One region of the Sporosarcina sp. SG10008 genome, then DNA from elsewhere that is predicted to be linked to it. Evidence: riboswitches for the same ligand, from Rfam matches in the RefSeq annotation. Region 1 holds a riboswitch; each other region holds the start of a gene.
What was found. Region 1 has a riboswitch for S-adenosylmethionine ahead of ACGLYD_RS17805 (O-acetylhomoserine aminocarboxypropyltransferase/cysteine synthase family protein). Riboswitches for the same ligand answer to the same signal wherever they lie in the genome.
Positions count from the first base shown of each region.

Region 2: linked by a shared signal. The riboswitch ahead of ACGLYD_RS19725 (cyclase family protein) and the one ahead of ACGLYD_RS17805 (O-acetylhomoserine aminocarboxypropyltransferase/cysteine synthase family protein) in region 1 are both predicted to bind S-adenosylmethionine.
Region 3: linked by a shared signal. The riboswitch ahead of metK (methionine adenosyltransferase) and the one ahead of ACGLYD_RS17805 (O-acetylhomoserine aminocarboxypropyltransferase/cysteine synthase family protein) in region 1 are both predicted to bind S-adenosylmethionine.
Region 4: linked by a shared signal. The riboswitch ahead of ACGLYD_RS22205 (MFS transporter) and the one ahead of ACGLYD_RS17805 (O-acetylhomoserine aminocarboxypropyltransferase/cysteine synthase family protein) in region 1 are both predicted to bind S-adenosylmethionine.

Region 1 is NZ_CP172607.1:3,800,965-3,803,164, forward strand. It holds gene ACGLYD_RS17805 (O-acetylhomoserine aminocarboxypropyltransferase/cysteine synthase family protein) at 1-941, opposite strand, end outside; SAM riboswitch class I at 1,067-1,182, opposite strand; gene ACGLYD_RS17810 (glycerol-3-phosphate acyltransferase) at 1,328-1,963, shown strand; gene ACGLYD_RS17815 (aspartate aminotransferase family protein) at 2,026-2,200, opposite strand, start outside.
Region 2 is NZ_CP172607.1:4,197,796-4,199,995, forward strand. It holds gene ACGLYD_RS19720 (acyl-CoA thioesterase) at 8-484, shown strand; SAM riboswitch class I at 683-796, shown strand; gene ACGLYD_RS19725 (cyclase family protein) at 1,024-1,761, shown strand; gene ACGLYD_RS19730 (5-methyltetrahydropteroyltriglutamate--homocysteine S-methyltransferase) at 1,923-2,200, shown strand, end outside.
Region 3 is NZ_CP172607.1:465,386-467,585, reverse strand. It holds gene metK (methionine adenosyltransferase) at 1-921, opposite strand, end outside; SAM riboswitch class I at 1,111-1,228, opposite strand; gene pckA (phosphoenolpyruvate carboxykinase (ATP)) at 1,411-2,200, shown strand, end outside.
Region 4 is NZ_CP172607.1:4,690,038-4,692,237, forward strand. It holds gene ACGLYD_RS22205 (MFS transporter) at 1-1,100, opposite strand, end outside; SAM riboswitch class I at 1,183-1,293, opposite strand; gene ACGLYD_RS22210 (5-methyltetrahydropteroyltriglutamate--homocysteine S-methyltransferase) at 1,322-2,200, opposite strand, start outside.

The DNA of each region.
Region 1 (2,200 bases):
CATTCGACAGATGGATGTTTTTTCAAGAACTCCGCTACTTTAACGGCATTTTCATTATGTCTTGTCACACGCAAATGCAGTGTTTCAAGTCCTTGGAGGAAATTAAATGCACTATCTGGATCTAAGCAAGGTCCGAAGTCACGCAATAGTTGAACGCGTAGTTTAGTCGCAAATGCCGCCGCTGCTGTATCAATTCCGTAACGGAGACCATGATATGACGCATCAGGCTCTGTGAAGCCAGGAAACCTCCCTTGCGTCCAGTCAAATGTACCCGCATCAACAGCAACTCCACCGATCGTGGTACCGTGTCCGCCAATCCATTTTGTAGCGGAATGGATGACAACATCCGCACCAAATTCGATAGGATTCGAACCATATGGCGAAGCAAATGTACTATCAATAAGAAGCGGTAGACCGTTTTCATGCGCAATGTCCGCAACCGCTTCAATATCGAGTACATGAAGACTCGGGTTACCGATTGTTTCTGCGAATATTGCTTTTGTTTTATCTGTAATTGCTGCACGGAAGTTTTCAGGATCTGTTGCATCGACAAACTTTACATTGATACCGTAGCGCGGAAGTGTAGCGGCGAATAAATTATAAGTACCGCCATATAAGTTGCTTGCTGCGACAATTTCATCTCCAGCACCAGCTACGTTCAAGATAGAGAAAGCGATAGCTGCCATACCTGAGGAGAATGCAACTGCCGCCGTACCACCTTCAAGAAGCGCAATACGCTCTTCAAAAACTGCAACAGTTGGATTTGTAATTCGTGTATAGATGTTGCCTGCTTCTTGTAGTGCAAATAGTTTTTGAGCATGTTCTGTATCACGGAATACAAAAGATGAGGTTCTATGAATTGGAACTGCGCGTGAACCTGTTACAGGATCCGGTTTTTGTCCACCGTGCAGAAGAAGTGTTTCGGGTTGAAGTTTTGTCATCGTCATTACCTCCAGAGTTTTTTTAGATGGATGTGATTGTAATGGGCGGAGACGTTAGGGGTATTTTTGGAATGAAAAATAACCCCCTTCGCTTAAGAAGAGGGTTACGCTTTCGCTTATTCCTCCCCTTATCTTTCAGACCGTTCGCACGAATCTGTAGGAAGTAGCACCTTTGCAAGTTAGTCACTTGCTGGTTGCCGGGCATCGCAGGGCCTATTCCCTCCGCCGCTCTTGATAAGAGTTTGTGATATTCAGTTTTCCATCTTGTGACATAGTATAGTAGATATCTCAATACTTTGTCAATAGTTTACCGAATAATATTTCTGAAACTTGTGTCTATGTGGAATGTTACACTTAGACTACCGTTATTTTAGGAGGAACTTGATATGTGGTTATGGATTGTAGGCGTGCTCTTATGGGGATATGCAGTTGGTTGCCTGCATGGATCAGTTGTTGCGCAGAAAATATCCGGCGTTAACTTGAAAGAAACCGGTGTGAAAAATGCCGGTGCCTCGAATGCGACCATTGTTCTCGGGAAGAAGTTCGGCGCATTAGTTGCAGTAATCGATATCAGTAAAGGTGCAGGAGCTGTCTTACTTGTGCACTATTTCGCAGAAAACGCAGGATTTTCAGAAGCCTTTGTGGCTTTACTTTTATTTCTTACAGCCGCCGCAGCCGTTATTGGCCATAACTTTCCATTTTATATGAACTTTAACGGCGGAAAAGGAACAGCGACAATAATTGGTGTACTGCTTGCAATCGACTGGCAGATCGGGCTCATTGGTTTTGCATTATTTGTCGTCGTAGCGCTAGTAACAGACTTTCTCGTGTTTGGTGTGCTGATGCTCTACGTCACGCTCATCGCGATGGCAGTATTGGCAGACGGATACTGGCCAGTCGTAATAGCAACTTTGTTATTTGCAATCGCCATTTGGAAACATCTCGAGAATTTTCAGCGTATGAAAGAGCGTAGCGAGAAGCGCGTTTCAATGGTCTTTAGAAAAAATAAAACCAAAAACTGAGGACCCCTATAATTGGAGGTTCTCCGTTTTTGGTTTAGCAAGATTAAAAATCTCATCCTAACTCATGCATTTTCATTGAACACTTTCTTCATAACCGCAATAATAAAGTCCACGTCTTCATCGGTACAAGACAGCGGTGGGCTTAGCGCTAGAATATTGTTATAGCCAGCAACTGTATCGCCGTTCCTTCCAATAATAAGTCCATTCGCCTTACATTCGCCAATGATTTTCGCAACA
Region 2 (2,200 bases), 400 kb from region 1:
TTGTCGTATGCAAGAAAAAAGACCAATGGGCCAATCACGAACAATCCAGACGAAGCTAGTATTGCCGCCAGATACCAATCATCTGCAGACAATTTTCGGCGGAAAAGTTCTCGCGTATATAGATGAAATCGCTGATATCACGGCAATGAAACATTCAAAAACAGCGGTTGTAACTGCTTCAATCGATTCAGTCGATTTTGTATCGTCGGCGCGTGTAGGAGATGTACTTGAACTTGAGGCAATTGTCACGTCAACTGGCCGTACATCGATGGAAGTATTTGTATCGGTCCATTCAATGAACCTGCTTACAGGCGAAACAAAACTAACAACCGAATCCTTCCTAACGATGGTTGCCATGGATGAAAATAACAAGCCTACTCCTGTGCCGGGCATTTATCCGGAAACAGAGGCTGAAAAGAGTCTATTTGAAACAGGCCCCGCACGCCGTGAACATCGGAAATTGCGGAGTGAGATGAAACATTAAATAATTTGTTATGGAAAAAGCCCACGGCAAGTTATGGGTTTTTTTACATTGTGTCGCGTATCATTTCAATGCCATTTCTACTTTTCACATAAAATGTTTCATTGTAAAAACGAGTATAATCTAAATAATTCATGTTTTGTGTATTGACAATCTATTCGGAAGACTGTATTGTACTCATTAACAACTAAATACGTAACTTTCTTATCCAGAGAGGTGTAGGGACTGGCCCGATGATACCTCAGCAACAGACTTTTAAAGTACTGTGCTAATTCCAGAAGCGTAAGTGTAATGCTTACTGCTTGGAGATGAGAAGAGCAAATAGCGAATTCGCCAAAACCTCTTCTTGGAATTTAGAAGTGGTTTTTTGTTTCGTCTAGGCTCCGGGCGCCAGATGCTTGGGTCATAAGTTAAAGCTGCTCTGCGGCAAAGAACGCCGCTACGCATCTTCATCTTATGCCTGACGCATCTAAGCGGGCGCCCTTCGCTTTTGTTACTTCTGGAGACTAAAGTTACCTTCAAAAAATGAAGGGAGACTTATTGTGTCAAATGAATTAATCAATGCAATTGCTTTATTAAAAAAGAAAGAATGGGTCGATTTAACACATACTTTCGGGCCTGACTCACCCCGTTTTTCAGCATTTGATGCAGCAGAGTTTACAACATTATTTGATCACGATGATGGATTTTTCGCACAGAGCTTTAAATTTGCGGGACAGTACGGCACACATATTGATGCACCAATTCACTTCGTTCGTGATACAAGATACTTGGATGAATTGGGTTTGAAAGAATTGGTATTACCGCTGGTGGTCATCGATAAATCGAAAGAATCTGATGCAAACCATGATTTTACATTAACTGTTGAAGATATTCTGAAGTTTGAAGCTCAGCACGGGCAAATTGAGGCAGGTACATTTGTGGCATTACGCACAGATTGGGGCAAACGCTGGCCGGATAATGAGGCATTTTGCAATAAAGATGCCGATGGGAATAACCGTATACCGGGTTGGGGCCTTGCTGCTTTGAAGTTTTTATTTGATGAAAGAAAAGTAAAGGCTGTCGGTCATGAAACTTTCGATACGGATTCAGCCATTGATTTTCAAAAGAACCAAGCTCTTTTAGGCGAATATTATGTTCTTGAACAAGATACCTACCAAATTGAGCTATTAACAAACCTAGATAAAGTGCCCTCAAAAGGCGCGGTCATTTTTAACATCGTTCCGAAGCCGGAAAAAGCATCAGGATTCCCGGTACGCTCATTCGCGATCCTGCCGTAAGAAAAGAAAAAGGGCCCGCTCATTTGCGTTCCTATCGTAAGAAAACAAGAGAATCCGCTCATTCGCGTAATAGCCATAAGAAAAAAAGAGGATTTGCTCATTTGCACTCCTGACCTAATAAAACCGTAATTTACTCCTAAAACAGAAAGAAGGAATATACCATGACAAATCAATCGACAACACTAACACAAGCACCATTCAGAGCGGATCACGTTGGAAGTTTACTACGACCAGATAATTTGCATAAAGCGCGCAAAGACTTCAAAGAAGGCGTAGTTACTGCACAACAATTACGAGAAGTAGAAACAAAGGAAATTAAACGGGTTGTTGATAAGCAAATTGAAGTTGGTTTGGAACTTGTAACAGACGGTGAATTTAGACGTACGTGGTGGCATTTAGACTTCTTGGAGCATTTGAACGGAATTGAAGGATATGTGCC
Region 3 (2,200 bases), 1.4 Mb from region 1:
TCGATCTGCAAGTCCTGCAGCGACAATGTTCTTCGCAACATAACGTGCCGCATATGAAGCCGAGCGGTCCACTTTCGTCGCATCTTTCCCAGAAAACGCACCGCCGCCATGACGCGCATAACCACCGTACGTGTCAACGATGATTTTACGGCCAGTAAGACCTGCATCTCCTTGAGGTCCCCCTATTACGAAGCGGCCAGTTGGGTTGATGAAGTACTTCGTGTCTTCATCGATTAAATCAGTTGGTACAACCGGGTTTATGACGAATTCTTTAATATCACGCTGAATTTGCTCAAGTGTTATTTCAGGGTGATGTTGCGCTGAAATAACAATTGTATCGATGCGTACTGGTTTATTGTTTTCATCATATTCAACAGTCACTTGTGTTTTTCCATCTGGACGCAGATACGTAAGGGTTTCATCTTTGCGTACTTGTGCAAGTCGGAATGATAATTTATGAGCTAGGCTAATTGGTAACGGCATCAGTTCCGGTGTTTCATTACAAGCGTAACCGAACATCAAACCTTGGTCACCAGCTCCAATTGCTTCAAGTTCATCATCTGTCATCGAACCTTCACGCGCTTCAAGTGCCTGGTCAACGCCTGCAGCGATGTCGGCTGATTGTTCATCGATCGCAGTCAAAACTGCAGATGTTTCCCAATCAAATCCGTATTTCGCGCGTACATAACCAATTTCTTTAACAGTTTCACGCACAACTTTCGGGATATCGACATATGTTGTCGTAGTAATTTCTCCTGCAACGAGGACAAGTCCTGTTGTAATTGTCGTTTCACATGCAACACGTGCATTTGGATCTTCTGCCAATATAGCATCTAGAATAGCATCCGAAATTTGGTCACACATTTTGTCCGGGTGTCCTTCAGTTACCGATTCTGAAGTAAATAGTCGGCGATTTGTCATGTTATTTCCTCCTTATATCCTACGAGATTGATACGGTACTCATATGTCCCATGTAGAGTCTTTTCTAAATGAAAAGACTACAAGCCATTGCGAGCTCTATACACGAGGATTAAGGGCGATATCATATAAAAAGCCCTTCGCTCACGTAATAATACATGAGGAAAGGCATGATTTCATAAGCACCTTTCACTCTTATCATACAAGGACTGTGCCTTGCTACAGGTTTGGCACCTTCGCGCAGACAAAACGTCTGTGCAGGTTGCCGGGTTTCATAGGGCCTGACCCCTCCACCAGCTCGGGATAAGAGTATCCGTTCAACTATATATGCTACGAAAAATCTTGTTGCATGTCAAATCTTTTTACCCATTTTGCGTATAAATCCTTGAGGTTTGAATTAGTATAGATTATTATTCTTAATGTGTTATACTAATTCAATAATGTGATGACACCCAATTGATTGGGACTATATGCAAAGGACGGTACATACTTATGATATCTGCGAAAATTAGTGATGACCTCAACAAACTTCTTTCTGGGAAAAATGTAAAAGTTCAACTTTCAGTTCCACAACTTGTTGAAAAAGCGATTTCACGTGGTGAAGCTCAATTGACATCAGACGGAGCGGTTACAGCTCAGACAGGCAAATATACAGGTCGTTCACCTAAGGACAAATACATTGTTGAGGAAGCGTCCTCCAAAGACAAAATCGATTGGGGCAACGTCAATCGTCCAATCTCTTCTGAAATTTTCGATTCATTATATAATAAAGTAATTACTCATTTGAGAACAAAAGACGAACTGTTCGTCTTCAAAGGTTTTGCAGGCGCAGATCCAGCTTCACGACTATCCATTCAAGTTGTGAATGAATTTGCATGGCATAACCTGTTTGTTCACAACTTGTTCATCCGCCCAACTGAAGAAGAACTAGTACAACATGAATCACAATTTACAATCGTTTCGGCTCCTTCATTTAAAGCTGATCCTGTGGTCGATGGTACGAATTCAGAGACATTCATTATCGTATCAATGGAAAAACGTATTGTTCTTATCGGTGGAACTGAATACGCTGGCGAAATGAAAAAATCAATCTTCTCAATCATGAACTACTTACTTCCTGAAAATGGAATTATGCCGATGCACTGTTCGGCAAACGTTGGTGAAGACGGTGATGTTGCCCTATTCTTCGGTCTTTCTGGAACAGGTAAAACAACACTTTCGGCAGATGCAAACCGTAAATTAATCGGCGATGACGAGCATGGCTGGTCTGACACTGGTGTCT
Region 4 (2,200 bases), 890 kb from region 1:
AGTACAGCGGTTAGCACAGCAAGGACGTTACGTCGCCCATTTGGACGATTGGCCACTATGTCAGAAATTTTGCCGCCAAGAGGAAAACCAATGATTCCAGCCAAACCATTAAACGATGCAATCAAAGCGGCAGCCATTAATGCACCGCCACCGAAATCTTTGACGATAGAGACGGACCAAAATCCGTAAAACCATAGATGCCACATGATAGGGATAAAGAACAAGTACAATAAGAAGAGATTCTTATTCGCTATTAACGGTTTTATTTCAGACTTCTTCGTTGTGTATAAATAAAGTATTAAGAGCGGACAAAGTGCAACAAGAATGACCGCAATCGCGATAGAGGACAGACCTAGTTTGACGGAAAAGTAATAGATGCCCATCACTATGACAAGAAAAACGGCTGAGTACATGGACATGTACAATAGGCCTTTGCCAAACTGTGCTTTAATACCAGGTGAAGTTAAATCTACAGAAGCACTTGAATCGTTTTTGGGCTTCATATATTTAAATAGTAGGAGTGCAATAATGAGTGTAATTGTTCCGGTCACGAAAAAAGGAAAGCGCCAAGCCCCTTCACCCATAAATGGTTCTGCGACTGTAATAAGATAAGGGACGCCAAGTGTGCCCGCTGTCAGACCAACAGATAATCCGGTAAGCGCCACACCCATTCCTAATCCAACTTTTTCAGGAGGTGTATGATAGGCAATATAAGAGCGGTCATTCGAATAAAAAACGCCTTCGCCTAGCCCGAGTAGGACTCGGAAAAGAATAAATGCAACAAGGCCTCCCACCAAACCCGTTAATAAAGTGGCGATTCCAGCCCAAACAATACTTAAAATGATAATAGCACGATAGCCAAACCTGTCCCCAAAGTAGCCACCAGGAAATTGCATTAACATAAAACCGGCAAAAAATAAACTACCAATCAATCCGCCAATTCCATGGGGGTTTGCCACGTCTGCAAAAAAAGAAACTTCATTTTCAATCATATATGTAATGATCGGCCCAGTTGCAACCCGGTCAACGTAAGAAACAAACCAACCTAAAAATAACAAGCCCCAAATCGTATGATATCTTTGCAAACCTTCCTTTTTCATTTCTCACACTTCCAATTCTATTGTTAATAAAACAAAATGCCCCTCCACTGTGTTAGTAGAGAGGCATTCGAGAGAAAATACCCTCTCATTTTCCAAAGCATAGTGCTTTGCAGGAATTAGCACCTTATCAACATGATTGTTGAATGGTTGCCGGGTTTCATAGGGCCAGCCCCTCCACCGCTCTTCATAAGAGTTTTATTAGCCTATTTAATTTGTAAAGGTTACTGCCAAACGTCTTGCGCGATAGTTACAACATGACGAACTTTTTCCCATTGTTGTTCTTCAGTTAACTGATTACCTTCTTCTGTTGATGCGAAGCCACATTGTGGGCTTAAGCATAGTTGATCTAAAGGAACATACTTTGAGGCCTCTGCTATTCTTGCTTTAAGCTGTTCAGGGGCCTCTAATTCGCCGAATTTAGAGGTGATCAAGCCTAATACGACGAAAAGGTCAGGGCGATTGACATGGCGCAACGGTTCAAAACTGCCGGAGCGTTCGTCGTCAAACTCAAGGAAAAGACCGTCAACATCTAATCCGCCGAAAATTGTTTCGGATACATCCTCGTAGCCACCACTAGAAAAATAGGTCGATTTGAAGTTGCCGCGGCAAATATGCATCGTCACGAGCAAGTCGGCAGGCCTTTTCGCGATGGATTCATTGATGGCACGTGCCGATAGTTGTACAAGTTTGTCAGGATTTTGCCCCTTCGCTTTCAATGTTTCCCTTCCTTCTTCCGATAAGAAGGAAGCCCAAGACGTGTCATCGATTTGAAGATAACGACATCCCTCATCGTACAGTGCTTGAATTACGTCTTGATAGGCTGTAACCAAGTCATCAAATAACTCTTCGTCATTTGCATAGATGCCTTCTTCGAATGTCGCTCTGTGAATCAGCATATTCGGGCTTGGAATCGTGAATTTTGCGACTGCATCACCTGCGATACTTTTCAGGAACTTGAAGTGTTCAATCATGTAATGGTCGCTAAACCCAATTTTTCCTGTCACTCTAATGCCGTGTGCTTTCGTTACAACACCATTGAATTGGAGTCCTTTATCTGTTTCGAAAAACTCAACGCCGTCAAAGCCAGAAAGGAAGTCAAA